DNA from 4 places in the Dactylosporangium sp. CA-152071 genome. Region 4 is predicted to be linked to each of the others. Evidence: riboswitches for the same ligand, from Rfam matches in the RefSeq annotation. Region 4 holds a riboswitch; each other region holds the start of a gene.
The links. A riboswitch is a leader RNA that binds a small molecule or an ion and turns the genes downstream of it on or off. The one in region 4 is predicted to bind cobalamin.

Region 1 (7,321 bases), 2.0 Mb from region 4:
CGCGCGGCGACTCGCGTAAGGCCAGGCGCCTGGTCGAGCAGGAGGCCGTGCTCCGCGCGGTTCGCGATCTCGTCGCCGGCCGGTCTCAGACCGGCTCGAGCCGTGCGGGCAGCGTCCTCGGCCAGCGGTACCGGCTGGACGAACGGATCGCCGGCGGCGGCATGGGCGACGTCTGGAAGGGCACTGACGAGCTGCTCGGCCGGACCGTGGCCGTGAAGTTCGTGCTGCCGACCCTACTGAACGACTTCGTCTTCGCTGAACGGTTCCGGGGTGAAGCGCGGAGCATGGCGACGATCAACCATCCCGGGGTCGTCGACATCTACGACTACGGCCAGGAAGACGGGGTGGCGTTCATCGTCATGGAGTACGTCGACGGCCAGACGTTGTCCCATGCGCTCTCGCGGATCGGCCGGCTCACCCCCGCCCGGACCATGGCGCTCATCGCGCAGGCCGCCGACGCGCTGCACGCGGCGCACGAGAAGGGCATCGTCCACCGTGACGTCAAGCCCAGCAACCTGATGGTCCGGCCGAACGGCACGCTCGTGCTCACCGACTTCGGCATCTCCGGATCCACCGACACCAGCCGGCTCAGCAACGGCGGCGGCATGATGCTCGGCACCGCCCCGTACATCTCACCGGAGCAGGTGAACGGGGCCCGGCCGACCCCGCTGTCGGACGTGTACTCCCTCGGCGTCGTGGCATATCGGTGCCTGAGTGGTCAGCTCCCCTTCGAGGGCAGCAACCCTCTCGAGATCGCGATGCGGCACGTGCGCGACAGCCCACCGCCGCTGCCAGGGGACATTCCGCCGCCCGTACGCCAGGTCGTGGAGCGGGCGATGGCAAAGGAACCGAGCGCGCGGTGGCCGAGTGCGGCCGCATTGGGTCGGGCCGCCCGGCAGGTCGCCACCGGTGCATCCGAAGCCCTCGGCCCGACGGCAACGTCCCCGTTCGCTGCCGTCGACCGAAGTCCCGATGCGACCGTCTCCGCCGGGACGACCCCGCCACCGCCGGCCGCCGGACTGCGGCCGCCCGCCGTCGAGAACCCGCGGGCGGCGACCGGGATGTTCCGGCGCCTCCGCGAGCGGGCCGGCCAGTTGCTGACCGGCACCGACGGCAGGAGCGCGACGCGGCCGCCGGACCCGTCGCCGGAGTCGCTGCCGCCGACCGGCGTGCTGATCAAGGCGGTCGGCGCGAGCACCGTCGACGGCTCGTCGACGGTGCCTGAGCCACTGCTCGCGGAGACGGTGTCGCTGGAGTCGCGCGCCGGGACCGTCTACCGCTCCACCGGCACCTTCGGGCGGCGGGCGGCGCGCCTTCCGCAGATCCACGAGTCGACCGCGGTGCTCATCGGCGCGGCGCAGTACCTGGATCCCGACCTGCCCCCCATTCCCAGCGTCGTCAACAACATCGACGACCTGGCCGCCGTGCTCGGGGATCCACTGCGGGGCGGATTCGACCCGGCCCGCATCCATCGCATCCTTGACCCGGCCCTCGACGTGGCCGCGCAGGTGCACGAGCTGATCGAGCCGGTCCAGGACACGGTGCTGGTCTACTTCGCCGGGCACGGCCTGATCGGCTCCGATGCCCAGTTGTACCTCGGGTTGGCGGCGATCAGGAGCTCCCGCGTTCCGTACACCGCGCTGCAGTACGACAAGCTTCGCCAGGCGTTGCTCGACAGCAGCGCGGTCAACACCGTGCTGGTGCTCGACTGCTGCTTCTCCGGCATGGCGCTGCGGCACATGGGCGGCCGGCCCGGCGACGTCGCCGCAGGTTTGGTCGACATCGAGGGCACGTACATCCTGACCGCCACCTCGGCGACGCGGCTCGCGCACGCGCCCGAGGGCGAGCGGAACTCGGCCTTCACCGGTGAGCTGTTGAACATCCTGCGCGGTGGCCTGCCGGATGCGGGGGATCTGCTCGAGCTGGGCGACATCTACGACCCGCTGTGCGCGGCCATGCGGGCCCGGTCCCTGCCCAGCCCGCAGCAGCGCGGGTCGAACACCATCGGCTCGCTCGCTCTCGTGCGCAACCAGGCGGCGCTCGGCTGAACGCCGGCGGGCGGTCAGCTCTTGCCGCTGACCAGCCGCCGCCTCACCCTGTAAGCAGCGCTGACTGAATAGGTCGTTACATCGTTTGGCCGGCAATGACGGCGGGGAGGGCGCCGGGTGAGGTGGCCGTGCGGCCGGTGGTTCGCTGGTACCGGGCGACGAGGTCGTTGTGGCGCGAACGGTGCCACAGGCGGCGGTCCGCGCGGAGGATCAGGTTGCGCCGCGGCGGCGGGAAGGACCGGCCGAGGTCGGCGAGGAGGCGGGCGACGTCCACGCCGGCGGTGTCGAGCGTCCAGGCGGCGCCGGGGTCGAGCGCGGTGAGCGCAAGTGCGAGATGCTCCGTGCGGTGGTCCCGCTCGCGGCGGGCGAGGGCGAGCCGGAGCGACGCCTCGAAGGCCGCCTGCGCGTCGAGTCCCATCGGCGGCCGCTTCTGCGCGGACCACCGCCGCGCCTTCGCGGCGCCGAGCGGCAGCAGCGGCTCCCGCCAGGTGACCCGGTCGAGGGCCGCCGGGGTGACACCCTCGAGGAGCCGGTCGACGTCGAGCCCGAGCGACGCGAGGACCTGGCGGTCGTCGGCGACGCCGGCGCCCAGCGGCGCGGCCCGGCACACGGCGTCGAGGACCGCGGGCTCGGTCGCGCCGTGCCGGGCGAGCACGGCGGCGACCTCGTCGGTGCCGGTGGTGAGCGCGAGCAGCAGGTGCTCGCTGCCGGTGCGGGGGTGGCCGAGCTCGCGGGCCCGCAGCACGGCGCGGCCCATGGTCCGGCACAGGTCGGGATGGCTACCGCGGAACATCAGTCCTCCTCGCGACGACGATGCGATCGGTGATGGCGACCGGCGATGGCGATCGGTGGTGGCGATCAGTGATGGCGGCCGGCGTTCGCGGTCGACGGTGGCAGTGGCGCATCAGTCGTCGCCGGTGCCGCGGTGCTTGCGGTGCACGGTCTGCTTGGTGACGCCGAGCCGCAGCGCGATGTCCTGCCACGACCATCCGTCCCGGCGGGCGGCGGCGACCCGCTCGGCCTCCAGCTGCTCGGTCAGGCGGCGCAGGCGGGCGACGGCCCGCAGCGCGACGTCGTGGTCGCTGTCGTGCGCGGCGCGACCGAGCTCGTCGATCACGGTCATACCGTCAGCATAAGCTGACGACGCGGAAATCGTCAACATGTGCTGACGCCAACCGAGGACGACAGGCCTGCAGCGCGCCGGGCTTCGCTGTACACAGGCCGCAAACGCCAACGGCACGTGCCGACCCCGACGTGAGGCGCCGGCACGTGCCACGGCTCCAGAGATCAGCCGGCGCGGACCTCGGCGGCGGCCGCGACGAGATGCCGCAGGGACGCCTCGACCTCGGCGTAGCCGCGGGTCTTCAGGCCGCAGTCGGGGTTGACCCACAGCCGCCGGGCCGGGACGGCCGCGACCGCGTGGCGCAGCGCCTCGGCCATCTCCTCGCGCGACGGCACCCGCGGCGAGTGGATGTCCCACACGCCGGGTCCGACGCCACGCCGGTACCCGGCGGCGGCGAGGTCGTCGAGGACCTCCATCTTCGACCGGGACGCCTCGATGCTGGTGACGTCGGCGTCGAGGGCGTCGATCGCGGTGATGACGTCGCCGAACTCGGAGTAGCACAGGTGGGTGTGGATCTGCGTGTCGTCGGCGACGCCGCTGGTCGCGAGCCGGAACGCGTCGACCGCCCAGTCCAGGTAGGCCCCCTGCGCCGCCCGGCGTAGCGGCAGCGTCTCGCGCAGCGCCGGCTCGTCCACCTGGATCACCCGGATCCCGGCGGCCTCGAGGTCCCGGCACTCGTCGCGCAGCGCGAGCGCGACCTGGTCGGCGGTGCCGGCGAGCGGCTGGTCGGTGCGGACGAACGACCACGCGAGGATGGTGACCGGGCCGGTGAGCATCCCCTTGACGGGCCGGGTGGTCAGCGACTGGGCGAACGTGGCCCACCCGACCGTCATCGGCGCCCTGCGGGCCACGTCGCCGTGCAGGATCGGCGGGCGGACGCAGCGGGAGCCGTACGACTGCACCCAGCCGTGCTCGGTGGCGGCGAACCCGGACAGCTGCTCGGCGAAGTACTGCACCATGTCGTTGCGCTCCGGCTCGCCGTGCACGAGCACGTCCAGGCCGAGGTCCTCCTGCAGCCGGACGACCCGCCGGACCTCGGCCCGCATCAGCGCGGTGTAGCCCTCGTCGTCGAGGGTGCCGGCGGCCAGCGCGGCGCGGGCCCCGCGCAGCTCGGCGGTCTGCGGAAACGAGCCGATCGTGGTCGTCGGCAGGTCGGGCAGCCCGAGCAGTTCCTGCTGGCGGGCGGCGCGGGCGGTGGAGTCGCCGCGCCGCCGGTCCGCGGCGGTGAGGGCGGCGAGCCGGGCGCGCACCTCGTCGTGCCGCCACGCCGCCGGGGGCGGAGGCAGCGGCGCGGGCAGGTGGGCCGTGCCGTCGCGCAGCGCGCGGCCGAGGAGCACGACCTCGTCGACCTTCTGCCGCGCGAACGCGAGCCGCTCGTGCAGGCCCGGGTCGAGGCGGGTCTCGACGGACAGGTCCACCGGCACGTGCAGCAGCGAGCAGGACGTGGACACCGCCACGTGGTCGGCCAGGCCGGCGACGACCGCCCCGGCGGCGACCGCGGCGCGCAGGTCGGTGCGCCAGACGTTGTGGCCGTCGACGAGCCCCGCGACGATCGTCCTGCCGCCGAGGGGTCCGGCGGCCGCGAGCCGGTCGAGGTTGCCGGGGCCGGCGACCAGGTCGAGGCCGATCGCCTCGACCGGCGTGTCCAGCAGGGCCGGCAGGGCGTCGCCGATCTCGCCGAAGTACGTGGCGACGAAGAGCTTCGGCCGGGCCCTGAGCGCGCCGAGCCGGGAGTAGGCGCGGCGCAGCGCGTCGATCTCGTCCGGGCCGCGGTCCGTGGCGTAGGCCGGCTCGTCCAGCTGTACCCACGAGACACCCGCATCCGCGAGGGCGGCGAGGATCTCGGCGTAGACGCCGACCAGGTCGTCGAGCCGGGCGAACGGGTCGTCGCCCTTGGCCAGCAGCAGGAACGTGGCCGGTCCGACCAGCACCGGCCGGGTCTCGATGCCCAGGGCGCGGGCCTCGGCGTGCTCCCGCAGCGCCTTGGCCGGGTCGGCGGCGAAGACGGTGTCGGGTCCGATCTCGGGCACCAGGTAGTGGTAGTTGGTGCCGAACCACTTCGTCAGTTCGAGCGCCGGCTCGGCGTCCACGCCGCGGGCCATGGCGAAGTACGTGTCGAGCTTCGACAGCCCGAGCGCGGTGAACCGCGTGGGTGTCGCCCCGACCGCGACGGCGGTGTCGAGGACGTGGTCGTAGTAGGAGAACGTGTTCGACGGGATCGCCGCGAGGCGGGCGTTGCGCAGCGTCTGCCACACGTCGGCGCGCAGCGTCGCCGCCGTGCGCTCCAGGGTGTCCTCGTCGATGGTGCCGGCCCAGTAGGCCTCGACGGCCCGCTTCAGCTCGCGGTTCCCGCCGATGCGCGGGTAGCCGAGCACGGTGCTCAGCCCGAATGTGGTGCTCATGTGTCCCCTCGGTGCACAGTCACGACGGCCGGACTGGCACGGGGGGACGCCACCGGCCGCGCGGCGGCGCGCCGCGTGGGCCGTTCGATGGCGTCGGCCGTCCCGCGCGGCCTCCGACCACCGCACGCCGGGCGGCGCGCGGTGCGCTGGCAGGTCTTCGGACTCGCGGGCGTGACCCTGGATGTCGTCCAGGGTCGCCTACTGGCCGTCGCTTCCCAGGCCTCGCGGCCCAGTGCTCAATGACGGCGGTCGTTCCCACTCACCGCTGCGGGGCAGTCCCGGATTCGCACCGGATTCCCTGTTGCCACGGCCGGTCCTGGGGGACCGGCCGAACCAGCTGCACCGAACACCATACATGCCTTCACTGGTGCGTCGGGTCGCTCCAGCGGCCGATGCTGCGGGAGCGGACCGGCTCGATGAACCGCGGCGCGGCGCTGTGCGGGAAGCCCTCGCCCCAGTTGGTGGCGTCGCCGTGCATCTGGACGCGGGCGTTGTCGGTGTACCAGTCGACGAGGTCCGCGTCGGAGCGCACGATCCACGTGCAGCCGGCCTCGGCGTCGGCGGTGAAGTCGCCGTGGCGGATCAGCGGCGGGCGCCAGAAGTACGTGCCGGGCCACATCTTGCCGAAGTTGTAGTCGAAGCCGCCGTCGAGGCAGTACGCCTCCTCGGAGCACGGGTGGTGTGCGAGCGGCACCTCCCGCCAGCCGGGCTTGGCCTTGATGAGCCGGGTGTAGAAGCCGGTCTTCTCGTCGCGGTGCAGCAGCTTGATGAACAGGCCCGGCACCGGCGTGCCGCCGAGGTCGAAGCGCATCGGGGAGCCGTCCTTGACGTCGATCCACGGCATCCGGGCGCTGTCGAGCACGACGAGCTTCTGGTCGGGCCGCACGGTTTCGCGGTCCTTGGTTTCAGGGTGGAAGTGCCAGTCGCCGTACTCGCGGAACAGCAGGATCTCCGTGCCGGCCGTCGCCGTGACCGGCGGGGTCCACACGCCGGCGGGCGCGGTCCAGTAGCCCTCCGGCCCGAGGGCGGTGTCGCCGATGACGACCTCGCCGGACAGCACGAACCATTCGGTGTCCGCGTCGTGTACGCCGGCGGGCCGCGACCAGTCGCCGGTGAAGCGGACCTTCAGCGAGGCCGATCCGTCCTCCTCGTCGTAGCTGAGGTTGCGCTGCTCGGCGGTGCCGGTGGCGTGCTGGAACTCGGCGAGGTGCCAGATCAGGTCACGCTCGTCGACGATCTCCACGTGCGGGCGCATGGGTGCCTCCAGGCTCGGCAGCAGTTTCCGGTGCGGAATGTATCGCTTAATAGTTTCGCGTACAAGGTGTACCGTCAACGCTCGTGACCCGACCTGGCCGACCCGCCGGCCCCACCTCCGACACCGAGACCGTCGTGCTGACCGCGGCCCTGGAGCTGCTGCTGGCCGAGGGTGCGGCGGCGCTGACCGCGCAGCGGCTGCACCAGGTCACCGGCGTGTCCCGGTCGACCATCTACCGGCACTGGCCCACGCCCGGCGCGGTGCTCGCCGCGCTGATCGACGTCGCGCCGCTGCCGCCCGGCGCGCCGACCGGCGAGCCGGCGCAGGACCTGCACGCCGCCGTCGACCAGCTGTGCGACCGGCTCCGCGACCGGCCCGTCGGCGCGTTCCTGCAGGCCCTCGTCGTCGCCGCCGCCTCCGACCCGGCGGCGGTGCCGCTGCGCCAGCGGTACGTCACCGACCTCCTGGCGCCGTTCCACACCGTGCTGCGCGC
Region 2 (7,321 bases), 200 kb from region 4:
GCGCCAAGGAGCCCACCAGCGAGCAGGCCCCCGCCTGAACACCTCCGCGGAGGGGTGGATCAAGGTGGGAGATACCGGGCAACGGTGTCGGGTGGGTGACAGGTCAGCGCAAGTGTTCGCCAAGTCCGCGCCAAGTGGCGACCTGCATGCTCTTCTCAGCGGCAACCGAAAGGGTCTCAACCCCCCCCGGGACCCTCGCACGGACTAGCTCGAAGGCCCCCCTTCGATACACATATATCGCTGGACCGGTAGAGCGGCGCTCCTCCCTCGCGCCGCTCTACCAAGCATTCCGGCGCGGGGTTCAGCCGGTGAAGAGCAGCAGCAGGCCCGCGACGGTGTAGGCGACCATCAATCCCAGCAGCGGCACCTGGCCGGTCATGGCCTGGGCGCGGGGGAAGACCTTCAGGGCCCGGTCGTGGGCGAGGACGGTGCCGACGAGGTGGCCGAGGATGATCGCGGTGATCTGGACGTTGGCGACGCCCGTCGGGGTGATCACGCCGGTCCACGGGTCGAAGTCCGGCCGGTCGAACAGGAGCGCGACGGTGCGCTGGCCCTCCAGGACGAACAGCGAGTAGTAGTGCGCCACGACGTAGCCGACGACGATCGGCACGATCGAGTGGGCCAGCTCGCCCGGCATGCGCTCCGCCGACGTGTGGCCGCGCCGGCCCGAGGTGCGGGTCGCCACGGTGTACGCGAGCGCCACCGCACCGATGACCGCCAGCAGGCCGAGGGTGCCGGTGACGGGGGCGGGCAGCCCGTTCTCCTGGGTGAACCGCAGCCAGAAGAGCGCGCCGGACATCGCGTCGTAGAAGGTGGCGCCGAGCAGCACGACGGCGACGGCGACGAGCCCGGGCGCGGGGCGCAGGCCGGCGATGCCGTCGAGGGGGTTGCGCCAGGCGAGCGTGCCGTCGGGGCGGCGGCCGATGACGGCGAGCCGGCCGGCGAGGTCGCTGAGCACCTCGAACGCGTCGCCGCGGGTGTGCCAGTCGGGGCCGTAGACGAAGGCGCCGGCGAGCATGGCCACGGCGTACACGGCCAGCCAGGTGCCGATGACGGGCAGGGTCGCCCGGTCGGGGGCGACGAGCTCCAGCCACGCGAACGCGAAGAGCCCCGCGGCGGCGGGCCAGTAGCCGAGGCCCTCGGGCAGCGCCCGGCGGGGCTTGAAGCCCAGCGACAGCGTGCGCAGCGGGTTCAGGGCCCGCCAGACGGGGCCGAGCAGGAGCGACAGCGGCACCAGCCCGACCCAGAACAGCACGTACACGATGCCGGCCGCCGGGTTGTCGGCCGTGTCGGGCAGCGTGAACGTCCACGCCAGGACGGCCAGCAGCAGGATGCCCACGAGCCGGGGGATGACGGCGGGCACCGGGATGGTCCGCACGGGGCGGCCGGCGGCGGGGTCGAGCCGCGGGGCGCGCCACGCGACGCCGAGCACCACGAACGACACGATCAACGCGGCGGCGGCGCCGACCAGCAGCTGGCCCAGCGTGAGCGGCAGGTCCTGGCGGCCGCCGACACCGTGGGCCAGGACCGGCGCGAGGTCGGTGTTCAACGGACCACGAGCTGGAAGAGCACCAGGTGCGACGCGTGCGTCTCCACCTCGAACAGCCCGGTCCGGTCGACCCGCAGCTCGAGCGACGCGGGCGCCCCGGCCGGCAGCGCCAGGCTCTTGTCGTAGCCGTGGACGTGCAGCTCGTCGGCGACGTCGGAGGTGACGGTGATCCGCACCAGGTTGCCCTTGGCGACCTCGACCCGGCCGGTCGGCGGCGTCACCTTCTTCTTCGCGACGGTGACGACGATCTCCTTGTCGAAGGTCGCGACCGGCGACGGCGGTGCCGAGGAGGTTCCCGCCGTTGGTGACGGCGCGTCGGTACCGGCGGCGGCGGCCGTCGCGGTCGTGGTGGACGGCGCCGGCGCAGGTGTTGCAGGGTCGGCGGAGCACCCCGTGAGGGCCAGGACGAGCGCGGCGGCGAGGACGGTGGCACGAGCTGCAGGCACGGAAAGGCTCCCGAGGCGACGGGGGGTTTGTCAGGGCTGTGAATTTAGCGTCTTGTCGCTCATGGGGGAACCCGGCATCATGTGCCGATGCGATCGGTCCGTGTCGGTGCGTCGAAGATCGCGGTGCTGGCGCTCGTCGCCGTGCTCGGCGTCGTGCTGCCCGCACATCCTGCCTCGGCCCACGGCCAGCTGGCCATGTCCGACCCGGTGCAGGACAGCACCGTCGACAAGCCGCGCGCCGAGGTGGCGCTGTACTTCACCGAGCAGCCCGCCTCGTTCGCCTGGTTCACGGTCACCGCGCCGTCCGGGCTGCGGGTCGAGGGCGGCTGGCGGACCGGGGAGCCGAAGCGGCTCGACAAGCCCGTCCAGGAGTACTTCATGGTCGACGGGAAGTTCGAGCCCAGGTCGTACAACACCGGTTTCCCGGCGCTCGTCCCGGTGTCGCACTGGCCTGAGCAGGGCCTTTACACGGCCGCCTACCAGACGGTCGCCTCCGACGGGGAGGCCGTGAAGGGGCAGCTGCGGTTCACCTACAGCGGCCCGGTGACGCCGGCGCCGGCGGGCTGGACCGCGCCGACCGCCGGCCCGTCCGAGGCGCTGACCCGCGCGCTCAACAAGGAGGGCACCCCGCCGGCGGCGGTCGGGCCGACCCAGGGCCCGCAGCAGGCGCAGCCGCCGGTGTCGGCGCCGGCGCCGGTGAAGACGCCGTTCGTGCTCACCGACTGGCTGATCCCGGCGCTGCTCATCGTGGGTGTCGGCCTCATGATCGGGCTCGCGGCCCGGCGTGCGCCGGTGCAGCCGGAGAAGAAACGCCGCAAGGCCGCCCTCCGCTGAGGAGGACGGCCGCGACGGCACCGGTCAGCCGGTGGTGGTGCCGCAGGTCGCCTGGATCTGCGCGGTGAGCCGCTCGGCGAAGGCCGGGTCGGCGATGACCCGCTGCTGGTACTGCTCGACCTGCGCGTCGGCCAGCCCCGTGTACAGGGGTTTGCTGGCGTACGCGTCGGCCATCGCCGCCGGGTCGGTGTAGACCCGCGACTGGACCGAGCACAGGTGCGCCGCGGTCGTGTCCAGGAAGATCGTCTCCATCCGTTCGGGTGTCAACGACGCACTGGCGGACGGTCCGGCCGTCGACGGTGCGGAGATCTTCGCCGGGGTCTTCGAGCCCTCGTCGCCGCAGCCCGCCAGGCCGGCGGTGACCGCGAGGGCGGCGATGGTGAGCAGCACACGCGAGCGGATCATGTCAGCGTCCTCCTTAGACGACGACCAGCGTGAGGTCGTTGGTGTCGGTGATGCCGCCGTACGTCTGCTTGACCGTCAGCTTGTAGGTGCCCACCGCCACGTTCGTGGCGTCGAACTTCACGGCGGCGAAGTCGTCGGTGCCGACGGCCAGCGCCGCGGCCTGGTTGGGCTGGGTGTACGCGCGCTCCTGCGGGTAGCTGACGACCAGGCCGGTCGGGCCGCCGGAGACGGTGATGCGCAGGTCGTCGACGCCGCCCTTGCGCGCCTGGAACACCAGCTGCGACCAGACCGGGGTCTTCTTCGGCACCGTCACCGTCGAGGTCTTCTGGGTGACGGCGTCCCCGGTGACCGACACGACCGGCAGGGTCGCGACCTGCGAGCCGGTGCGCTTCGTGCCGGTGCAGGTGGTCGCGCCGTCGGCCTTCTCGGTGTACGAGTAGTTCAGCGTCACCGGGTTCAGCGACACGAGCTTGTTCGTGGCGACGCTGATGTTGAACGCGATGTAGTCCACGCGCCCGGCGGCGAGCGAGTCACCCTTCGACAGCGACGAGTAGCTCTGCGTGTTCGACGGGTACGTGATGGTGAGGCCCGCCCCGGAGGCGGTGACCCGCACGTCGCAGACGTCGTCGGCCGCACCCCACAGTGTGCCCACCCAGCCCGACTGCCCCGGCAGCATCGGCGCGAGCAGCGGCACCACCAGGCCCAGGTCCGGGGTCGCGGCGCTGGCCGGCGCCGCGGCGGGAACGATGGCGGCCGCGCCCGCGGCGCAGGCGAGGGCGATCGAGGCTGAACGGCGCATCGGTAGAGGTCCTTCTCTGTTGATGATGGCTGCCTGATGACGAATTCCAGATCGGCCGGGCCGGCGGCCGGTTGAGCTAGCCGGTGAGCGCTATCCAGGTGTCGTACTGGTGCACCGCGATTCCCTCGAACGCGGCGTAGCGCTGCGCGGCCCGGTCGACGTCGCTGAGCGTGGCTCGCATGGCGCTGTCCGTGCCGCCGTGGAACGTGCAGTACGCGCAGTCACCGAGCGCCTGCGTCTCCGCGCCCAGCCGGGCCGGTTTCGCCGCCTTCCCGGCCCGCCGCAGCAGGTCGTCGGCGACGCCGAGCATCGAGTTGCCGCCGGTCGCGGTGTTGCGGTAGCTCATCACCGTGACGCCGTCGACCCGGGCGAGCACGGCGTCAGCCAGGTTCTCCCCGCCGACCTGGACCGTCGGCAGCCAGAAGGGCACGTCGAGCTCGACCGGCGGGCCGATCAGCACCAGCTCGTCCAGCAGCCGCAGCAGCTGCGGTACGAGCGCCGCCTGCCGCTCCTCCCAGGCCGGCAGCAGGTAGGGCTCGACGTCGACGTGCAGCCCCCGGAACAGGCCGGACGCCGCGGCGGCCCGCGCCCAGGCGAGCGCGGTCGCGTGGTCGGTCGTCCAGGCCGGTTCGCCGCCGAGCGCGTCGAGGGCGATCCCGGCGTCGTCACACAGCGCACGCAACCGGGTCAGCTCCGTCACGTCGGCGCGCGGGTCGTAGTACGCGAAGATCGTCGTCACCGAGCGTGCCTGCGCCCAGTCGACGACGGCCTCCGGCCGCTCCCGCTCCCACAGCCACATGGCCCGGGTGCCCGGCGGCGCCACGCTCGTCTCGGGCGCCAGGGGCGGCAGGCGCGGCCGTACCGACGCGACGAGCAGACCCATGGTCAACACGACGCACAGGACGGCGTGCGCGACGCTCCTCCACATGTCATCTGTTCGGCCGGTCGTGCCCGGCCCGAAGGATTTGGGTCACGTTGACGTCACTGGGAGCCGTGGGACACGATGAACCCCGAGCGGTCAAGGGAGGAACCCAGTGCGAATCTGGGACGGTCCCGCCACTGTGACCGGGGAGCCACCCTCCAGCGCAAGGGCCACGGCCGAAAGCCGGAAGGTCGGGGGATGGCGGCGATCCGGGAGTCAGGAGACTCCAGCCGCTCGTGCTCCATGACCCAGCGGGCGCGGACCCGCTCGAGGAGGATGTGCCCGTGACGTCGCCGTATCCGTTCTCGGCCGTGGTCGGCCTGCCCGACCTGCGCCTGGCCCTGCTGCTCACCGCCGTGTCACCGGCGATCGGTGGGGTCCTCGTCCGGGGTGAGAAGGGCACCGCCAAGTCGACCGTCGTGCGTGGCCTCGCCGCGCTCCTGCCGGAGGTCGACGTCGTCGCCGGCTGCCGCTTCGCCTGCGACCCTCTGGCTGCCGACCCTTCGTGCCCCGACGGCCCGCACACCGCCGGCACGCCCGCCGCCCGGCGCCGCTCCGCGCTGGTCGAGCTGCCCGTCGGCGCCACCGAGGACCGGGTCGTCGGCACCCTCGACCTGCAGCGGGCCCTCGGCGAGGGCGTGAAGGCCTATGAGCCCGGCCTGCTCGCCGCCGCGCACCGGGGCGTCCTCTACGTCGACGAGGTCAACCTGCTGCCCGACCACCTCGTCGACCTGCTCCTCGACGCCGCCGCGATGGGCCGCGCCCACGTCGAGCGCGACGGGGTCTCCGTCAAGCACGCCGCCCGCTTCCTGCTCGTCGGCACCATGAACCCGGAGGAGGGCGAGCCGCGGCCGCAGCTCGTCGACCGGTTCGGCCTGGTCGTCGGCGTGGCCGCGCCCGCCACGGTCGAGCCGCGGGCCGAGGTGGTGCGGCGGCGGCTGCAGTACGAGAACGACCCGGCCGGGTTCGCCGCCCGCTACGTCGAGCAGGACGCGGCCCTGGCGGGCAGGATCGCCGCCGCCAGGCAGATCCTGCCCCGGGTCACGCTGCCGGACGCGCAGCTGGACCGGATCGCGCGGATCTGCATCGCGTACCGGGTGGACGGCCTGCGCGCCGACATCGTCGTGGCCCGCACGGCGGTCGCCGTCGCCGCCTGGCACGGCCGGACCGTCGTGACGAAGGACGACCTGCGGGACGCGGCCCGGCTCGCGCTGCCGCACCGGCGCCGCCGCGACCCTCTGGACCCGCCGGGCGCGGACCAGGAGCGCCTGGAGGAGATCCTCGACCAGGAGCTCAACGGCCCCGACGACGCTTCCGACGACGGCGGCTCCGACACCGACGGCCCTGACGACGGCCCTGACGACGGCCCTGACGACGGCCCTGACGACGGCCCTGACGACGGCCCTGACACCGACGGCCCCGATGGCGGCGGCCCGGACAGCGGCGGTCCTGACGGCGGCGGTCCCGACGGCGGTGGCCCGCCTCCGCCGAGCGCTTCTACCGGCTCGTCCGACAATTCCGGCTCGTCGGGTCCGGTCGACGATCCGGGTGGCCGCCCGACCCCCGAACAAACGATGGTCAATACGTCGGACGTCGATGGGGGCACCGGTCCCGCCACGGGCCCGGCCGGGGACCTCGCGTTCGCGCAGGCCCCGTACAAGACGCGGCTCTTGAAGATCGGTGGGAGGGCCAACCGGCAGCAGGGCTCCCACGCCGGGCGGCGCTCACCCGCGCACGGCCGGCACGGCCGCGTCGTGCGGTCCCGGCAGCCCAGCGGCAAGCTCGTCAGCCTGCACCTGCCCGACACCGTGCGCGCCGCCGCGCTGCGCGGGTCCCGCCGCGTCCACGCCCGCGACCTGCGCGAGGCGGTCAAGGTGGGCCGGGAGGCCAACCTCGTGCTGTTCGTCGTCGACGCGTCCGGGTCGATGGCGGCCCGGCAGCGGATGACCGTCGTGAAGACGGCCGTGCTGTCGCTGCTGCGCGACGCGTACCAGCGCCGGGACAAGGTCGGCATGATCACCTTCCGCGGCGCGGAGGCCACCACGGTCCTCGAGCCGACCGCCAGCCACGAGGTCGGCGTGCTGCGCCTCGCCGAGCTGCGCACCGGCGGCCGGACCCCCCTCGCCGCGGGACTGCGCCAGGCCGCCCGCACGCTGCACGGCGAGAAGCGCCGCGACGCCCGCCGCCGCCCGCTGCTCGTCGTCGTCACCGACGGCCGCGCGACCAGCGGGCCCGACCCGATGACCGTCGTGCCCGCGCTCGCCGGCATCCCCGCGGTCGTCGTCGACTGCGAGTCCGGCCCCGTGCGGCTCGGCCTCGCCGGCCGCCTCGCCCGGGCCCTGTCCGCCGACTGCCTGCCGCTGTCG
Region 3 (7,321 bases), 170 kb from region 4:
CCCGGATCGCCTGACGACACGACGGCGACGCGGCGGCCGTCCTTCGCGAGGGACAGGGCGAACTCGGCGCGCTCCGACTCGACCTTGTTGTCGGAGGCGTGCCGGCGCTGGCGGGGGTTGGACGGGATCCGGGCCAGGTACGGGGCGTAGCCGACGAGGTCGGAGGCGGCCTCGACCGCGGCCAGGGCCTCGGGGGTGAGCCAGTCCCGGCCGGCCGGGCCGAGCCCGACGACGACGACCTCGCCGGCGGCGACCGCGGGCGGCGTGGACCGCAGCGCCGACGCCGTCTCCTCGTGCATGCGGCTCGGCAGCAGGGCGAGGGAGAAGTACGGGACCTCCGCCGGGTCCACAGTGGACAGAGGGGCGACGCGCTCGTTGGCGGTGGTGGCGCGCTCGACGTACCAGGCGTCGTCGAGGCGGCCGGCGCGCTCCAGGGCGTCCCGGACGGCCCCGAACGTGCGGCCGAGCTTCATGACGGCGGCGGAGTCGGTGCTGGCGAGCCGCGCGGCCAGGTCCTCGACGGGCAGCGTGCCGGGCAGCACGGTGAGCACCTCGTCGCGCTCGACGAGGGGGCGCCCGAGCACCGCTGACGCGCCCGAGACGGAGGTGACGCCCGGCACGACCTCCGTCGCGTAGGCGTGCGAGAGACGCTTGTGCATGTGCATGTACGAGCCGTAGAAGAACGGGTCGCCCTCGCAGAGCACGACCACGTCGCGGCCGGCGTCGAGGTGCGCGGCGAGCCGGGCCGCCCACGCGTCGTAGTGCTCCTCGATGAGGGCCCGGTAGTCGCGGACCTCTTCGGTGGTGACCGGGTAGACGAGCGCCTCTTCGATCTGGCCGTCGCGCAGGTACGGCGCGGCGATCGAACGGGCGATGCTGCGCCCGTGGCGGGCGCTGTGGAACGCGACGACGGGTGCCGCGGCGATGAGCCGGGCCGCCCTGACCGTCACGAGCTCCGGGTCGCCGGGGCCGAGTCCTACGCCGTACAACCGACCGGTGTCCACTGTGGTCATTCCTTCTCGTCCGCGATGGCGTTGACGGCGGCGGCCGTCATCGCGCTGCCGCCCCGGCGGCCGTGCACGACCAGATGCGGCAGGTCCGACGCCGCGAGCGCGACCTTCGACTCGGCCGCGCCGATGAACCCGACGGGGATGCCCAGCACGGCCGCGGGCCGGGGCGCGCCGGCCGCGATCATCTCCAGGAGCCGGAACAGCGCCGTCGGCGCGTTGCCGATGGCGACGACCGCGCCGTCGAGGCGCGGACCCCACAGGTCGAGGGCGGCGGCGCTGCGGGTGGTGCCCAGCTCGTGGGCGAGCGCCGGGACCCGCGGGTCGCGCAGCGTGCACAGGACCTCGTTGTCGCGGGGCAGCCTGGCGCGGGTCACGCCGGAGGCGACCATCTCCGCGTCGCACAGGATCGGGGCGCCGTCGCGCAGGGCGGCGCGGGCGAGGCGCACGACGTCCGCGCTGTACCCGACGTCACCGGCGAGGTCGACCATGCCGCACGCATGGATCATGCGGACGGTGACCTGGGCGACGTCGGCGGGCAGCGCGGACAGGTCGGCCTCGGCGCGGATCGTCGCGAACGACCGCCGGTAGATCTCCGCGCCGTCCTTGACGTAGTCGAAACCACCGTCCTGGACGGAACCGGAGGCGCCATCAGCGACGGTCTCCTGAGCCGTCATGACAGCACCCGGTAGCCGTCGGCGGTCGCGAGCATCTCCACGTGCCTTCCCTTCGGTGCGCCGCAGCGCCGTTCGCAGCCGACCCAGTGCACCGGCAACGCATGGTCGAGACCGCTGAGGACGGCCGCGCGGGCGTCGGCGCGCACGTCGGCGAGGGCCTTCGCGCAGCCGGGCCGGCCGGCGCACGCCGTGACCCCGGCCCACGGCGTCGCGGGGTCGGTGCCGAGGCCGGCGGTCGTCAGCAGTGACTCGAGACGTCCAGCTTCTTCGACCGGCACGTCGGGCACGACGACGGTCCGCCACGGCGTGACGATGATCTCCCCCGGCGCCGCCGCGACGAGCGCGGCCGACTGCTCCGGTGTCAGCAGCCCGAGTGGTACGACCACCGTCAGCGCGACCAGTCCCCCGACCTGCGGGGCCCGTCCGACCGCCGGCCCAGGCGAGCCTACGAATTGGTCAACGTCTGTACCGGGGGCGAACCCCAGGCGGGCCGCCACCCGGGCCGGGCCGTCGGTCAGCTCGGCCAGCCGCCACGCGGTGCCGCCCTGCGCAGCGCGCTCGTCCAGGAACGCCCGGGACGCCCGGAGCAGCAGCTCAGCGGGGTTGTCACCGCCCCGGCCCGCGGTCGGGAGCCCGGCGAGGAGGAGGCGGTCGCCGTGCAGGCCGACGTCGCCGCCGAGCGGGGACACGTCGCCGCGCCCGTCGTCGACGGTCACCAGGAACCGGCCGGGCAGCGCCGCCAGCGCGGGGTCGGCGCACAGCCCGGCGTCGAACGCGGCCACCACCGGCCGCACGTCCAGCTCGCCGAGGCCGTCGCGGCCGCTGAGCGGGCTGGCGATGATGTTGCGGACCCGCTCGTGGGTGTCCGACGGCAGCAGTCCCGCGGCGGTGAGCCTGGCCGCCAGCTCCGGCGACGCGTCCGGCCGCAGCCCTCTGATCTGCACGTTTCCGCGCGAGGTGAGCTCCAGGGCGGGGTCGCCGAGGTCCGCGGCGGCGGCGCGGAGGACCGCGAGGGCTGGGACGGTCAGCCGCCCGCCGGGCAGCCGGACGCGGGCAAGACCGCCGTCGGCCGCCGCGTGGACCTGCACGGCACCCGGGCACCGGTCCGGAGCGTCACGTCCACTGGCAGCCTGCACGCGCCGGATACTACTGCGCAGCGCCGCCCCCGACCCAAGGAAGCCGACCAAGCGACCCGGCCAAGCGGGCCGACCGGCGGCGGCCGGCCCGGGCGAGCTTGACGCAAGGAAGCCGTGACCGGCAGAGTTGGCGGTGCTGTACGGCGACGTGTGGAGGAAGCCGGTGTGAATCCGGCGCGGTCCCGCCACTGTGACCGGGGAGTGGACCTCCGACGACGGCCACCGGGCCCAGCGCCCCGGAGGCCGGAGACGACGGCCACCGGGTGCGAGCCCGGGAAGGCCGGAGGCGAGCGCCGATCCGGGAGCCAGGAGACTCTCCGCCGCCGGAACCTTTCCCGACCGACTTGGGGCGCGGACCCCGAGGGAGGACCCCGGCGTGATCCTGCTGCTGTCGACGTCCGACACCGACCTGCTCAGCGCCCGTGCGAGCGGCGCGGCGTTCCGGCTGGCCAACCCGTCCCGCCTCACCGTGGAGGAGCTGCCGGCCCTGGCCGACGGCGCCGACCTGGTCGTGGTGCGGTTCCTGGGCGGCTACCGCGACTGGCAGGAGGGGTTCGACACGCTGCTGCGCCTGCCGGCGCCGGTGGTGCTGCTCGGCGGTGAGTCGCTGCCCGACGCGGAGCTGATGCGCCACTCGACGGTGCCCGCCGGCGTCGCCGCGGAGGCCCACGCCTACTTCACCGAGGGCGGCCCCGCCAACCTCGCCGAGCTGCACAACTTCCTCTCCGACACGGTCCTGCTGACCGGCCACGGGTTCGCGCCGCCGGTGCAGACCCCCGCGTGGGGAGTGCTGGACCGGGACTCCACGGCCGACGGTCCGACCGTCGGGATCATCTACTACCGGGCGCACCACCTGGCGGGAAACACCGCGTTCGTGGAGACGCTCTGCGAGGCCGTCGAGGACGCGGGCGGGCGGGCCCTGCCGGTGTTCGCCTCGTCGCTGCGGGCCGCCCCGGCGGAGCTGCTCGACACGCTGCGGCAGGCGGACGCGCTGGTCGTCACGGTCCTCGCCGCGGGCGGCACCCGGCCCGCCGACGCGCAGGCCGGCGGCGAGGACGGGGCGTGGGACGTCGGCGCCCTGGCCGCGCTCGACGTGCCGATCCTGCAGGGGCTGTGCCTCACGAGCTCCCGCGACACCTGGGACGCCAACGACGACGGGCTGTCGCCGCTGGACACCGCGACGCAGGTCGCGATCCCCGAGTTCGACGGCCGGATCATCACGGTGCCGTTCTCGTTCAAGGAGATCGACGCCGACGGCCTCACCGTGTACGTCGCCGACCGGGAGCGGGCCGGCCGGGTCGCCGGGACCGCGGTCGCGCACGCCCGGCTGCGGCACCTGCGGCCCGAGGACCGCAAGATCGTGCTGATGCTCAGCGCGTACCCGACGAAGCACGCGCGGATCGGCAACGCGGTCGGCCTCGACACGCCCGCGAGCGTCGTGCGGCTGCTCGATGCGATGCACGCGCAGGGGTACGTCGGCGCCGACGGCTTCCCGAAGGACGGCGACGCGCTGATGCACACGCTCATCGCCGCCGGCGGGCAGGACGTGAACTGGCTCACCGAGGACCAGCTGCGCGGCAACCCAATCCGGATCTCCGCCGCCCGGTACCGGAGCTGGTTCGACACGCTCCCCGCCGACCTGCGGGAGGACATGGAGCGGCACTGGGGGCCGGCGCCCGGTGAGCTGTTCGTCGACACGTCCCGCGACCCCGGCGGCGAGATCGTCCTCGCCGCGCTGCGCGAGGGCAACGTCGTGGTGATGGTGCAGCCGCCGCGCGGCTTCGGGGAGAACCCCGTCGCGATCTACCACGACCCCGACCTGCCGCCGAGCCACCACTACCTGGCCGCGTACCGGTGGCTCGCCGACGAGTTCGGCGCGCACGCGGTCGTGCACGTCGGCAAGCACGGCAACCTCGAGTGGCTGCCGGGCAAGACGGTCGGGATGTCCGCCTCGTGCGGTGCCGACGCGGCCCTCGGAAACCTGCCGCTGATCTACCCGTTCCTGGTCAACGACCCCGGCGAGGGCACCCAGGCGAAGCGGCGGGCGCACGCCACCCTGGTCGACCACCTGATCCCGCCGATGGCGCGCGCCGAGTCGTACGGTGACATCGCCCGCCTCGAGCAGCTCCTGGACGAGCACTCGACGATCGCGGCCCTCGACCCGGCGAAGCTGCCGGCGATCCGCGGGCAGATCTGGACGCTGCTGCAGGCGGCGCGGCTCGACCACGACCTGGGCCTGGCCGACCGGCCCGGTGACGACGGGTTCGACGAGCTGATCCTGCACATCGACGGCTGGCTCTGCGAGATCAAGGACGTCCAGATCCGCGACGGGCTGCACGTGCTCGGCGTCGCGCCGGCCGGCGAGGCCCGGGTCGACCTGGTCCTCGCCATGCTGCGGGCGCGGCAGCTGTGGGGCGGCACGGTCGCGCTGCCCGGCCTGCGCGAGGCCCTCGGCCTGACCGAGGGCTCGACCGCGCGCGTGTCGGTCGACGAGGCCGAGTCGCAGGCCCGCGCCCTTGTGGCGGAGATGGAGTCACGGGGCTGGCCCACCACCGACATCTCCGACATTTCGGATTTGCCGGATGTGGTACGGGTGCTGGAGTTCGCCGCACGGGAGATCGTGCCGCGGCTGTCCCGTACCGGCGACGAACTGACGATGGTCCTGCATGCGCTGGACGGAGGGTATGTCCCGGCGGGGCCGAGCGGGTCGCCGCTGCGCGGGCTGATCAACGTGCTGCCGACCGGGCGCAACTTCTACTCCGTCGACCCGAAGGCGATCCCGAGCCGGCTCGCGTGGGAGACGGGTCAGGCGATGGCCGACTCGCTGCTCGCCCGCTACAAGGCCGACCACGGTGCGTGGCCGCGCTCCGTCGGCCTGTCGATGTGGGGCACCAGCGCCATGCGCACCGCCGGCGACGACATCGCCGAGGCGCTCGCGCTGCTCGGTGTCCGGCCCGTCTGGGACGACGCGTCCCGCCGGGTGGTCAGCCTCGCCCCCGTCGACCTCGCCGAGCTGGGCCGCCCCCGCATCGACGTCACGATGCGCATCAGCGGCTTCTTCCGCGACGCGTTCCCGCACGTGGTCGCGCTGCTGGACGACGCGGTGCAGCTGGTCGCCGCGCTGGACGAGTCCCCCGACGACAACTACGTCCGCGCCCACGTCGCCGCCGACGTGGCCACGCACGGCGACGAGCGGCGCGCCACGCTGCGCGTCTTCGGGTCCAAGCCGGGCGCGTACGGCGCCGGCATCCTCCCCCTCATCGACAGCCGCAACTGGCGCGACGACGCCGACCTGGCCGAGGTGTACGCGGTGTGGGGCGGCTACGCGTACGGCCGCGACCTGGACGGCCTGCCCGCCCGGGGCGACATGGAAGGCGCGTACAAGCGGATCAGCGTCGCGGTCAAGAACACCGACACCCGCGAGCACGACATCGCCGACTCCGACGACTACTTCCAGTACCACGGCGGCATGATCGCCACCGTCCGCGCGCTGACGGGCCGCGCCCCGGCCGCGTACGTCGGCGACAGCACCAACCCCGACGCCGTGCGCACCCGCACCCTGAGCGAGGAGACCGCCCGCGTCTTCCGCGCCCGCGTCGTCAACCCCCGCTGGCTCGCCGCCATGCGCCGCCACGGCTACAAGGGCGCCTTCGAGCTCGCCGCCACCGTCGACTACCTGTTCGGCTTCGACGCCACCGCCGGCGTCGTCGCAGACTGGATGTACGAGAAACTCGCCGAGTCCTACGTCTTCGACCCCGAGAACCGCAAGTTCCTCGACGAGTCCAACCCGTGGGCCCTGCACGGCATCACCGAACGCCTCCTGGAAGCCGCCGACCGCAACCTCTGGGAACACCCGAAACAGTCCACCCTGGACGCCTTGCGCCAGGTGTACCTCGAAACCGAAGGCGACCTCGAGGACGACAAGTAGGCCGGCACTGTGCTTCCGCCCCACCGCTGCCGCGGCGGGTCCCGGCGGGGATTCTCACCCGCACCCCAATGCGCCGCTCCGCGGCGCACTGCCCGCGCTCACGCGTGGCAGGATGCCGCTCACGCGTGCATCCCGCGGCCACCCGACCCCTTCATTGATCCAAGGACGAATCAGGTCGTTCGGGTGACCGTTCCCGTCCTTCGATCGTGGCGCCCGATGGTCGGCGGTTCTGGAGCCACCAGAGCAGGGCCGTCAGGGCACGAGGACGGTCTTGCCGCGGATCAGGCCGGACTCGGCGGCGACGTGGACGGCGGGCAGGTCGGTGAGCGGGCGGGTGGCGGTGACGTCCAGGTGGACCGCGCCGGTGTCGATGAGGGCGACCAGCGCGGCGAGCTGCGTGGTGTCGTTGCGTGCGACGAACTGCACGGTGGTCAGCGAGGAGCCGGCGGGGACGGGGATCGGCACCGTGGCGGACACCGCGACGCCGCCGGGGCGAAGGAGGGGCAGGAGCGTCGCGGCGGCGTGCTGGGGGTCGAGGGCGACGAGGTTGAGGACGGCGTCGACGGGTTCGTC
Region 4 (7,321 bases):
CGGACCCTGTGGGCGACGGTCCAGGAGCGGCACCTCGAGGCGTGGCGCGCCGGGCTGGTCACGTTCCAGCAGCAGCGCCGCGGCAGGCTCCGCGACTTCCTCGCCGCGCTCGGCACCCCCTGCGAGGACGACGGGCGGCTCGACACCCTCTTCTCCGGCTTTCTGCTGATGTACGAGCAGTCGTGGGCCGCCTACCCCGACGCCCGCCCGGCGCTGGCGGCGATCCGGCGGGCGGGACTGCGCACGGCCGTCCTCACCAACGGCATCGAGGAGCAGCAGACCGCCAAGCTCGCCCGCATCGGCCTGCGCGACCTCGCCGGCCCCGTCTACACCGCCGAGACCCTCGGCCTGTTCAAGCCCGACCCCGCCGTCTTCACGGAGGCGTGCCGCCGCTGGGGCCTCGCCCCGGAGACCGTCGTGAGCGTCGGCGACCGCCACGACCTGGACGTCCTCCCGGCCCGCGCCGCCGGCCTGCACGCCGTCCACCTCGACCGCCCCGGCACCGCCCCACCCGGCGAGGCGCACCGGATCGGCTCACTGCGCGACCTGCCCGCCCTCCTGCTCCCCCACTGAGCCGCCGGAACCGCCGCACCGCCAAGCCGGAAGCGGCGGCCGTGAAGCCGGGCGGAGCGGGCGGCGTCAGGGGGTGCGGAAGCCGGCCTCGGCGAGCACGAACGCGCCCAGGCACAGCCCGACCACGGTGGCGCCCTCGTCGTGCGCGCGGCGGAGCCGGTCGAGGATGCCGGGCGCGACCGGCGCGCCGCCGGGCACCCGCCAGCCGGGCACGACGACGACGCCGGCGGTGTCGAGGTCGTCGAGGTCGTGCGGGGCGGTGAGGGCGATGCCGGCCGTCGTCGTCAGCGGGCCTGGGTGCTCCCCCGCGGTCCGCACGTCGAAGGCGGCCGCGACGCCGAACACCCGGGGCGCCACTGCGACCTCCAGCATCGGCGCGCCGTCGCCGATGAGCACCCCGACCGTCGTCGCCGAGCGCGTCATGGCTTGATCGTATCGGAGGATGGCGTTCCAGCCACTGCCGGCGGGCGCCGGGACCGGCGAAGGTGATGCCCATGACGATGCAGTTCCAGCGGTTCGGCGGCCCGACGGTGGTGTTCGGCGTCGGTGGCGTCACGTTCATCACCGACCCCACGTTCGACCCGCCCGGGCAGTACCCGCTCGGCAGCCGCATGCTGACCAAGACCGAGCCCGCCGCCGGCACCCCCGACGACGCCGGCGCCGTCGACGTCGTGCTGCTCTCTCACGACCAGCACCCCGACAACCTCGACACCCTCGGTCGTGCGTTCGCGGCGTCGGTACCGGTGGTGCTCAGCACCCCGGCGGCGGCCGCCCGCCTGGGCGGCCAGGTCACCGGCCTGGAGCCGTGGTCCCACACCGACCTGCCCCGGCCCGGCGGCGACGGCCACGTGCGGGTCACCGCCGTCCCCGCGCAGCACGGCCCCGACGGCACCGAACACCTCACCGGCCCGGTCACCGGGTTCGTCCTGCACGGCGACGGCCTGCCGACCGTCTACGTCAGCGGCGACAACGCGTCGCTGGACGTCGTCGCCGCCGTCGCGGAGCGCTTCCCGTCCGTCGACGTGGCGATCCTGTTCGGCGGCCGGGCCCGCACCGCGCTGCTCGGCGACGCCGACCTCACCCTCGGCGCGGCCGGGATGCTGGCGGCGGCCAGGCTCCTGGACGCGAAGACCGTGGTGCCGGTCCACGTCGACAGCTGGGCCCACTTCACCGAGGGCATCGCCGACGTCCGCGCCGCGTTCGAAACCGCGGGCAGCGCACACCTGCTGCGATAACCACGGGACCGCCACGGGACCGCCACGGGACCGCGGGCGACGCGCACCCGCCGCGGTAGCCGCGCGCCGGCCGGGGTAACCGGCAGGGGTGCTCATCGCCCACCTCAGCGACCTCCACCTCGGCGCGCAGCCGCCCGACCGGTTCGACCGCGTCATCGCGTACATCGGCAGCCTCCGCGAACCGGTGGACGCCGTGCTCGTCACCGGCGACGTCGCCGACCACGGACTCGACGCCGAATACGCGGCGTTCGGCCGGCTCCGGACGCTCGGTGTGCCCGTCCTCGCGGTGCCCGGCAATCACGACGACCCGGCCGCGTTCCGGACCGACCGCGCCGAGACCGTGGCGGGGGTGCTGTTCGCGCTGTGCGACTCGTCGGTGCCCGGGCACGCCGAGGGCTGGCTCGACGACGGCACCCTCCGGTGGCTCGACGGCACCCTCGCGGCGGCGACGGGCACGCCCGCGCTCGTGTGCTGCCATCATCCGCCGGTACCGGTCGGCAAGCCCGCCGCGGACCAGGTCCGCCAGCTCGGCGCCGGGCGGCTCGCCGAGGTCCTCCGCCGCCACCCGGACGTGCTCGCCGTCCTGTGCGGGCACGTCCACAGCGCCGCCGTCGGCACGTTCGCGGGCGTGCCCGTGCTCGCCGCGCCGGGCGTCGAGTCGACGATGGTGCTGCCGTGGGAGCCCGAGGACCGGCCCGAGCCGCCGCCGGCGCTCGCGTTCCACCTCGTCGAGGACGGCCGGCTCACCACTCACTACCGGCTCTGCGTGCCCTGAGCCCTGACGGTCCGCGAATGGCGCGGACTGAGCCCCTGCGGTCCGCGAATGCCGCGGCCCGGCCGGGCCGCCGCGTATGCTGCCGGACGGCACGAACTGAAGCGAGGTGCCCCGGGCGACCGGGGAGAATCGGGAAGCCGGTGTGAATCCGGCACGGGCCCGCCGCGGTGATCGGGGAGCTGCCGTCCATGCGCACCGACGGTGCGCGGTCACTGGCCTCAGGGCTGGGAAGGCGGACGGTGCAGGCGTTGATCCGAGAGTCCGAAGACCGGCCTCGCGGTCACCGGCCGTCCGTGACGGGCGGCCACGAGCAGCGGGAGCCTGCCCTGATGAGCACCGACCTGTACGACGTCGTGCACCGCCGCCGCGACGTGCGCGGCCAGTTCAATGGCGCGCCGATCCCCGCCGACGTCCTCGACCGCGTGCTGGGCGCCGCCCACGCCGCGCCGAGCGTCGGCCTGTCCCAGCCGTGGGACTTCGTCCTCGTCCGCGACCCCGCCCTGCGCGGCGCCTTCCACGACCACGTCCGCACCGAACGCGACACGTTCGCCGCGACGCTCGACGCCGACCGGGCCGCGGCCTTCGCCCGCATCAAGATCGACGGGGTGCTGGAGTCGACCCTGTCCGTGGTCGTCACGTACGACCCCGGCCGCGGCGGCCCGGCGGTCCTCGGCCGGCACGCGATCGCCGACGCCGGCCTCTACTCCGTCTGCCTCGCCATCCAGAACCTGTGGCTGGCCGCGACCGCGGAGGGGCTCGGCGTCGGCTGGGTGTCGTTCTACCGCGAGCCGTTCGTCCGTGAGCTGCTGGGCGTCCCGGCCGGCATCCGCCCGGTCGCCTGGCTGTGCCTGGGCCCGGTGACCCACCTGGAGTCCGTCCCCGACCTGGAGCGGCACGGCTGGCGCCGCAGGGCACCGCTCGCCGACGCCGTGCATCACGACCGCTGGTAGCCGGCGCCGCGCGGGGCGGGCACGGCGCCGGGCGGGACCGGAGCCGGGGCGGGGCTCAGAGCAGCGCGGCGAGCTGCTGGCAGGTCGGGCGGGCCTCCAGGTGCAGGCGGGCGACGTTGAGCCCGTCGCTGCCGAGCACCGCGAGCAGCGTGCTGCCGTCCACGGCGTACACGGTGAAGTAGCCGCCGTCGTTGCGCATGGTCGCGTCCCGGAACGGTGACTGCCCCAGCACCAGCGCCACCTGCCGGCCCAGGCCGAACGTCGTCGCCGCCAGCGCGGCCGCGTCGTGCGGCTCGGTGCCCCCGCCGGCGTCGTACGCGCCCAGGTCGTAGGTGACCAGCAGGCCGTCGACGCCGGCGAGCACGCTGCCGCGGACCCCCGGCACGCGCAGGCGCAGGTCCGCCATCGCGGCGCGCACCGGGGACAGGGCGGCGTCGAGCGGCTCGGGCCGCGTGCCGAACTGCGGCGACTGCAGCTGACCGACGCCGCCCCCGGGCTCGAGGCCCTCCCTGCGCGGCAGGCCGTCCTCGTCGGGGGCGCCGCCGAAGAAGCCGGACGTCACAGTTCGAGGCCCTCCTCGATCGCGCGCAGCTGGTGGCGGGCCAGCGCGAGGTTGGCGCGTGCCTTCGCGAGCGCGACGTACAGGAACAGCCCGTGGCCGTTGCGGGAGTGCAGCGGCCGGATGATGTGGTACTGGCTGTCGAGCGTGATGAGGATGTCCTCGATCGGCTCGCCGAGACCGAGCATCTCGATGGTGCGCAGCTTCGCCCGCACGACGTCGGTGTTGCCGGCCGCGGCCACCGTGATGTCGAAGTCGGCGCCGCCGCCGAGGGTGCCCAGCGTCATGCCGCTGGTGTAGTCGACGAGCGCGACCGCGAACGCCCCCTCGATGTTCATCGCGCTCTTCAGCGCGACATCCAGGTTGTTGCTCAAATCCGTGCCTCCTGAGCTGGTGCGGGTGCCGCGGCCAGCCTCGCACGGAGCGATCTTTCGCTGCACCCTTCGACGCAGCTTTTAGCCAGACGGCTCATAGCCAGCTGGCTTCTCAACCGATCCACCGGTCACTGCCGGTGAGCGCACGCAACTCATAAACAGTTTTGACGGCGCAGATCGTCGCCGTCTGTTCACCGGGGTGACCTTCGCCGGTCGCGTCCTCCTACCTTCTGCTCCAGCCCTCCGGGGTCGGCGTCAACCGGACCCGGCCACGGAGCTGGCATCCCTCGGAGGAGGTCTCACCGTGTTCCACCGAATTACGGCGGCCGGCGTCGCGCTCGTGGCGGGGCTGGCCGGTGCCTTCGCGGCGGCCGCGCCGGCGGCGGCCGTCGCGCAGGGCGCGATCCTGTACGCGGACAGTCCCGACGCGGTGGCAGGCCGCTACATCGTCACGCTGAAGGACGGCTCCACCGCGATCGCCACCCAGGCCCAGCGGCTCACCGGCAGGTTCGGCGGGCAGACCCGGCACGTGTTCGACAGCGTGCAGCGGGGCTTCTCGGCGAACATGTCCGTGCAGCAGGCGCAGCGGCTGGCCGCAGACCCGGCCGTCGCGTCGGTCGAGGCGGTCCAGCGCATCACCGTCCTCGACACCCAGAACAACCCGCCGAACTGGGGCGACGACCGCATCGACCAGCGGAGCCTGCCCCTGAACCAGGCGTTCACCTACCCGGCCGACCCCGGGCAGGGCGTCACCGTGTACGTGCTGGACACCGGCCTCAACGCGAGCCACACCGAGTTCAGCGGCCGGGTGAAGCAGGGCACCGACATCGTCGACGGGGACAGCAACCCCGCCGACTGCCACGGCCACGGCACGCACGTCGCGGGCACCGCCGTCGGCACCACGTACGGCATCGCGAAGAAGGCGAACCTCGTCTCGGTCCGCGTCCTGAACTGCCAGGGCTCCGGCACCAACGACGACCTGATCGCGGGCATCAACTGGGTGCGCACCAACGCCCAGAAGCCGGCGGTCGCGAACTACTCCATCGGCTGCGGCAGCCGCTGCAGCAGCCAGGCCATGGACAGCGCCGTGTCGAGCCTGATCAGCTCGGGCGTGCAGTTCGTGCAGGCGGCCGGCAACAACGGCGACGACGCCTGCTACTACAGCCCGCAGGGCGTCGGCGCGGCGATCACCGTCGGCAACAGCAACAGCTCCGACGCCCGCAACAGCACCAGCAACTACGGCTCGTGCCTGGACCTGTTCGCGCCGGGGACGAGCATCGTGTCGGCGTCGTACTCCAGCAACACCGGCAGCGCGACGATGACGGGCACCTCGATGGCGTCGCCGCACGTGGCCGGCGCCGCCGCGCTGTACCTGGGCGCGAACCCGAACGCGACGCCGGCGCAGGTCCGCGACGCGCTCGTGAACAACGGCACCACCGGGAAGATCACCAGCGCCGGGAGCGGCTCGCCCAACGTGCTGCTGTACACGGCGTTCATCGGCGGCGGCACGCCGACCGACCCGGCCGTGACCAACCCGGGCAACAAGAGCTCCGTCGTCGGCCAGCAGGTCGACGTTCAGGTCCAGGGCAGCGGCGGCACCACGCCGTACACCTGGAGCGCGTCCGGCCTCCCGGCCGGGCTGTCCATCGGCGCGTCGACCGGTCGGATCACCGGCAGCGCGACGACGGCGGGCACCTCGAACGTCACGGTGACGCTGAAGGACGCGGCGAACAAGACCGCGTCGGCCCAGTTCACCTGGACGGTCACCACCGGTGGCGGCGGCTGCACACCCTCGCAGCCCGTCGGCAACGGTGGCTTCGAGAGCGGCACGTCGCCGTGGACCGCGACCGCGAACGTGATCGGCACGTGGTCGCAGTACCCGGCGCGCAGCGGCACCCGCAACGCGTGGCTCAACGGCGGCGGGCAGGTGCAGACCGACACGGTCTCGCAGCCCGTGGCGGTCCCGTCCGGCTGCACGACCGTGCAGCTGCGCTTCTGGATCCGCATCACCACCGCGGAGACCGAGAACCTGGCCTACGACAAGCTGACCGTCACCCTCGGCAGCACCACCGTGGCCACGTACACGAACCTGGACAAGACCAACGGGTACGTGGAGAAGGTCATCGACGCGAGCGCGTTCGCGGGGCAGACGGTCACGCTGAAGTTCAACGGCGTCGAGGACTGGTCGCTGCAGACCAGTTTCGTCCTCGACGACGTGTCGATCAGCGCCTCCTGATAGCCGGCCGGGCGCCCGCCGACATCGGGCGCCCGGTCACCGACCGGGGGTGGGAGTGATCAACGAGGCTCACTCCCACTCCCATCGCATGCCGACGATGCCGGGGGGTACGTCGGACGCGACGACGTGGGCGCCGTGGGTCGAGCCGATCCACGTCTCCCACACGCCCTGGTCCGGCGCGTTGAGCGCGCGGCGTTCGAACCGCCGGCAGCGCGCCGGCACCGCGTCGTGGTCGAACTGCACCTGCAGCACGTACTCGGTGACCGGGGTCGAGAAGCCCCGGTAGTAGTTGTCGGTCGCGGAGAGCGAGTCGCTGCGGTACTGGTACTCCAACACCACCGTCTCCCCCTGCGCCAGCATCCGGTCGAAGATGATCTCCGCCGCGACGAGCCCGCCGGCGTCGGACCGGACCCGGCCGATGCGGCAGTTGCGGATCGCGCTGATGGTCACCTTCGCGGCCGGGTCGTCGGTGAGGAAGACCGCGACGGTGCGGGAGACCCGGTCGATGTTGGCCCGCAGCACCTGCCGGCAGGTCAGGCCCAGCTCCTGCCGATGGGGCCCGACGACGTACAGGTCGTGCAGGCTCAGCCTGGTCAGCTCGTGGTACATCCACCGGTCG

Region 1: it holds a riboswitch for cobalamin, as region 4 does, so the genes downstream of both, metE (5-methyltetrahydropteroyltriglutamate--homocysteine S-methyltransferase) here and bluB (5,6-dimethylbenzimidazole synthase) in region 4, are expected to answer to the same signal.
Region 2: it holds a riboswitch for cobalamin, as region 4 does, so the genes downstream of both, ACQEVZ_RS13885 (VWA domain-containing protein) here and bluB (5,6-dimethylbenzimidazole synthase) in region 4, are expected to answer to the same signal.
Region 3: it holds a riboswitch for cobalamin, as region 4 does, so the genes downstream of both, cobN (cobaltochelatase subunit CobN) here and bluB (5,6-dimethylbenzimidazole synthase) in region 4, are expected to answer to the same signal.

The regions. Positions count from the first base shown of each region.
Region 1 covers NZ_JBNJMZ010000001.1:895,263-902,583, reverse strand. The annotation lists partial or broken gene ACQEVZ_RS03540 (serine/threonine-protein kinase) at 162-891, shown strand; gene ACQEVZ_RS03535 (caspase family protein) at 1,062-2,048, shown strand; gene ACQEVZ_RS03530 (Clp protease N-terminal domain-containing protein) at 2,125-2,841, opposite strand; gene ACQEVZ_RS03525 (helix-turn-helix domain-containing protein) at 2,953-3,171, opposite strand; gene metE (5-methyltetrahydropteroyltriglutamate--homocysteine S-methyltransferase) at 3,336-5,573, opposite strand; cobalamin riboswitch at 5,705-5,927, opposite strand; gene ACQEVZ_RS03515 (DUF4437 domain-containing protein) at 5,935-6,828, opposite strand; gene ACQEVZ_RS03510 (TetR/AcrR family transcriptional regulator) at 6,912-7,321, shown strand, end outside.
Region 2 covers NZ_JBNJMZ010000001.1:3,133,541-3,140,861, reverse strand. The annotation lists gene ACQEVZ_RS13920 (MFS transporter) at 1-38, shown strand, start outside; gene ACQEVZ_RS13915 (hypothetical protein) at 302-1,549, opposite strand; gene ACQEVZ_RS13910 (hypothetical protein) at 1,546-1,995, opposite strand; gene ACQEVZ_RS13905 (copper resistance CopC family protein) at 2,083-2,829, shown strand; gene ACQEVZ_RS13900 (hypothetical protein) at 2,854-3,234, opposite strand; gene ACQEVZ_RS13895 (hypothetical protein) at 3,248-4,033, opposite strand; gene ACQEVZ_RS13890 (hypothetical protein) at 4,110-4,961, opposite strand; cobalamin riboswitch at 5,032-5,204, shown strand; gene ACQEVZ_RS13885 (VWA domain-containing protein) at 5,240-7,321, shown strand, end outside.
Region 3 covers NZ_JBNJMZ010000001.1:3,099,164-3,106,484, forward strand. The annotation lists gene ACQEVZ_RS13725 (precorrin-2 C(20)-methyltransferase) at 1-1,013, opposite strand, end outside; gene ACQEVZ_RS13730 (precorrin-8X methylmutase) at 1,010-1,684, opposite strand; gene ACQEVZ_RS13735 (precorrin-3B synthase) at 1,681-2,820, opposite strand; cobalamin riboswitch at 2,935-3,156, shown strand; gene cobN (cobaltochelatase subunit CobN) at 3,197-6,748, shown strand; gene ACQEVZ_RS13745 (NADP-dependent oxidoreductase) at 7,001-7,321, opposite strand, start outside.
Region 4 covers NZ_JBNJMZ010000001.1:2,930,716-2,938,036, forward strand. The annotation lists gene ACQEVZ_RS12935 (HAD family hydrolase) at 1-573, shown strand, start outside; gene ACQEVZ_RS12940 (DJ-1/PfpI family protein) at 640-996, opposite strand; gene ACQEVZ_RS12945 (MBL fold metallo-hydrolase) at 1,068-1,808, shown strand; gene ACQEVZ_RS12950 (metallophosphoesterase) at 1,897-2,583, shown strand; cobalamin riboswitch at 2,672-2,874, shown strand; gene bluB (5,6-dimethylbenzimidazole synthase) at 2,913-3,533, shown strand; gene ACQEVZ_RS12960 (roadblock/LC7 domain-containing protein) at 3,589-4,095, opposite strand; gene ACQEVZ_RS12965 (hypothetical protein) at 4,092-4,430, opposite strand; gene ACQEVZ_RS12970 (S8 family serine peptidase) at 4,771-6,702, shown strand; gene ACQEVZ_RS12975 (hypothetical protein) at 6,772-7,321, opposite strand, start outside.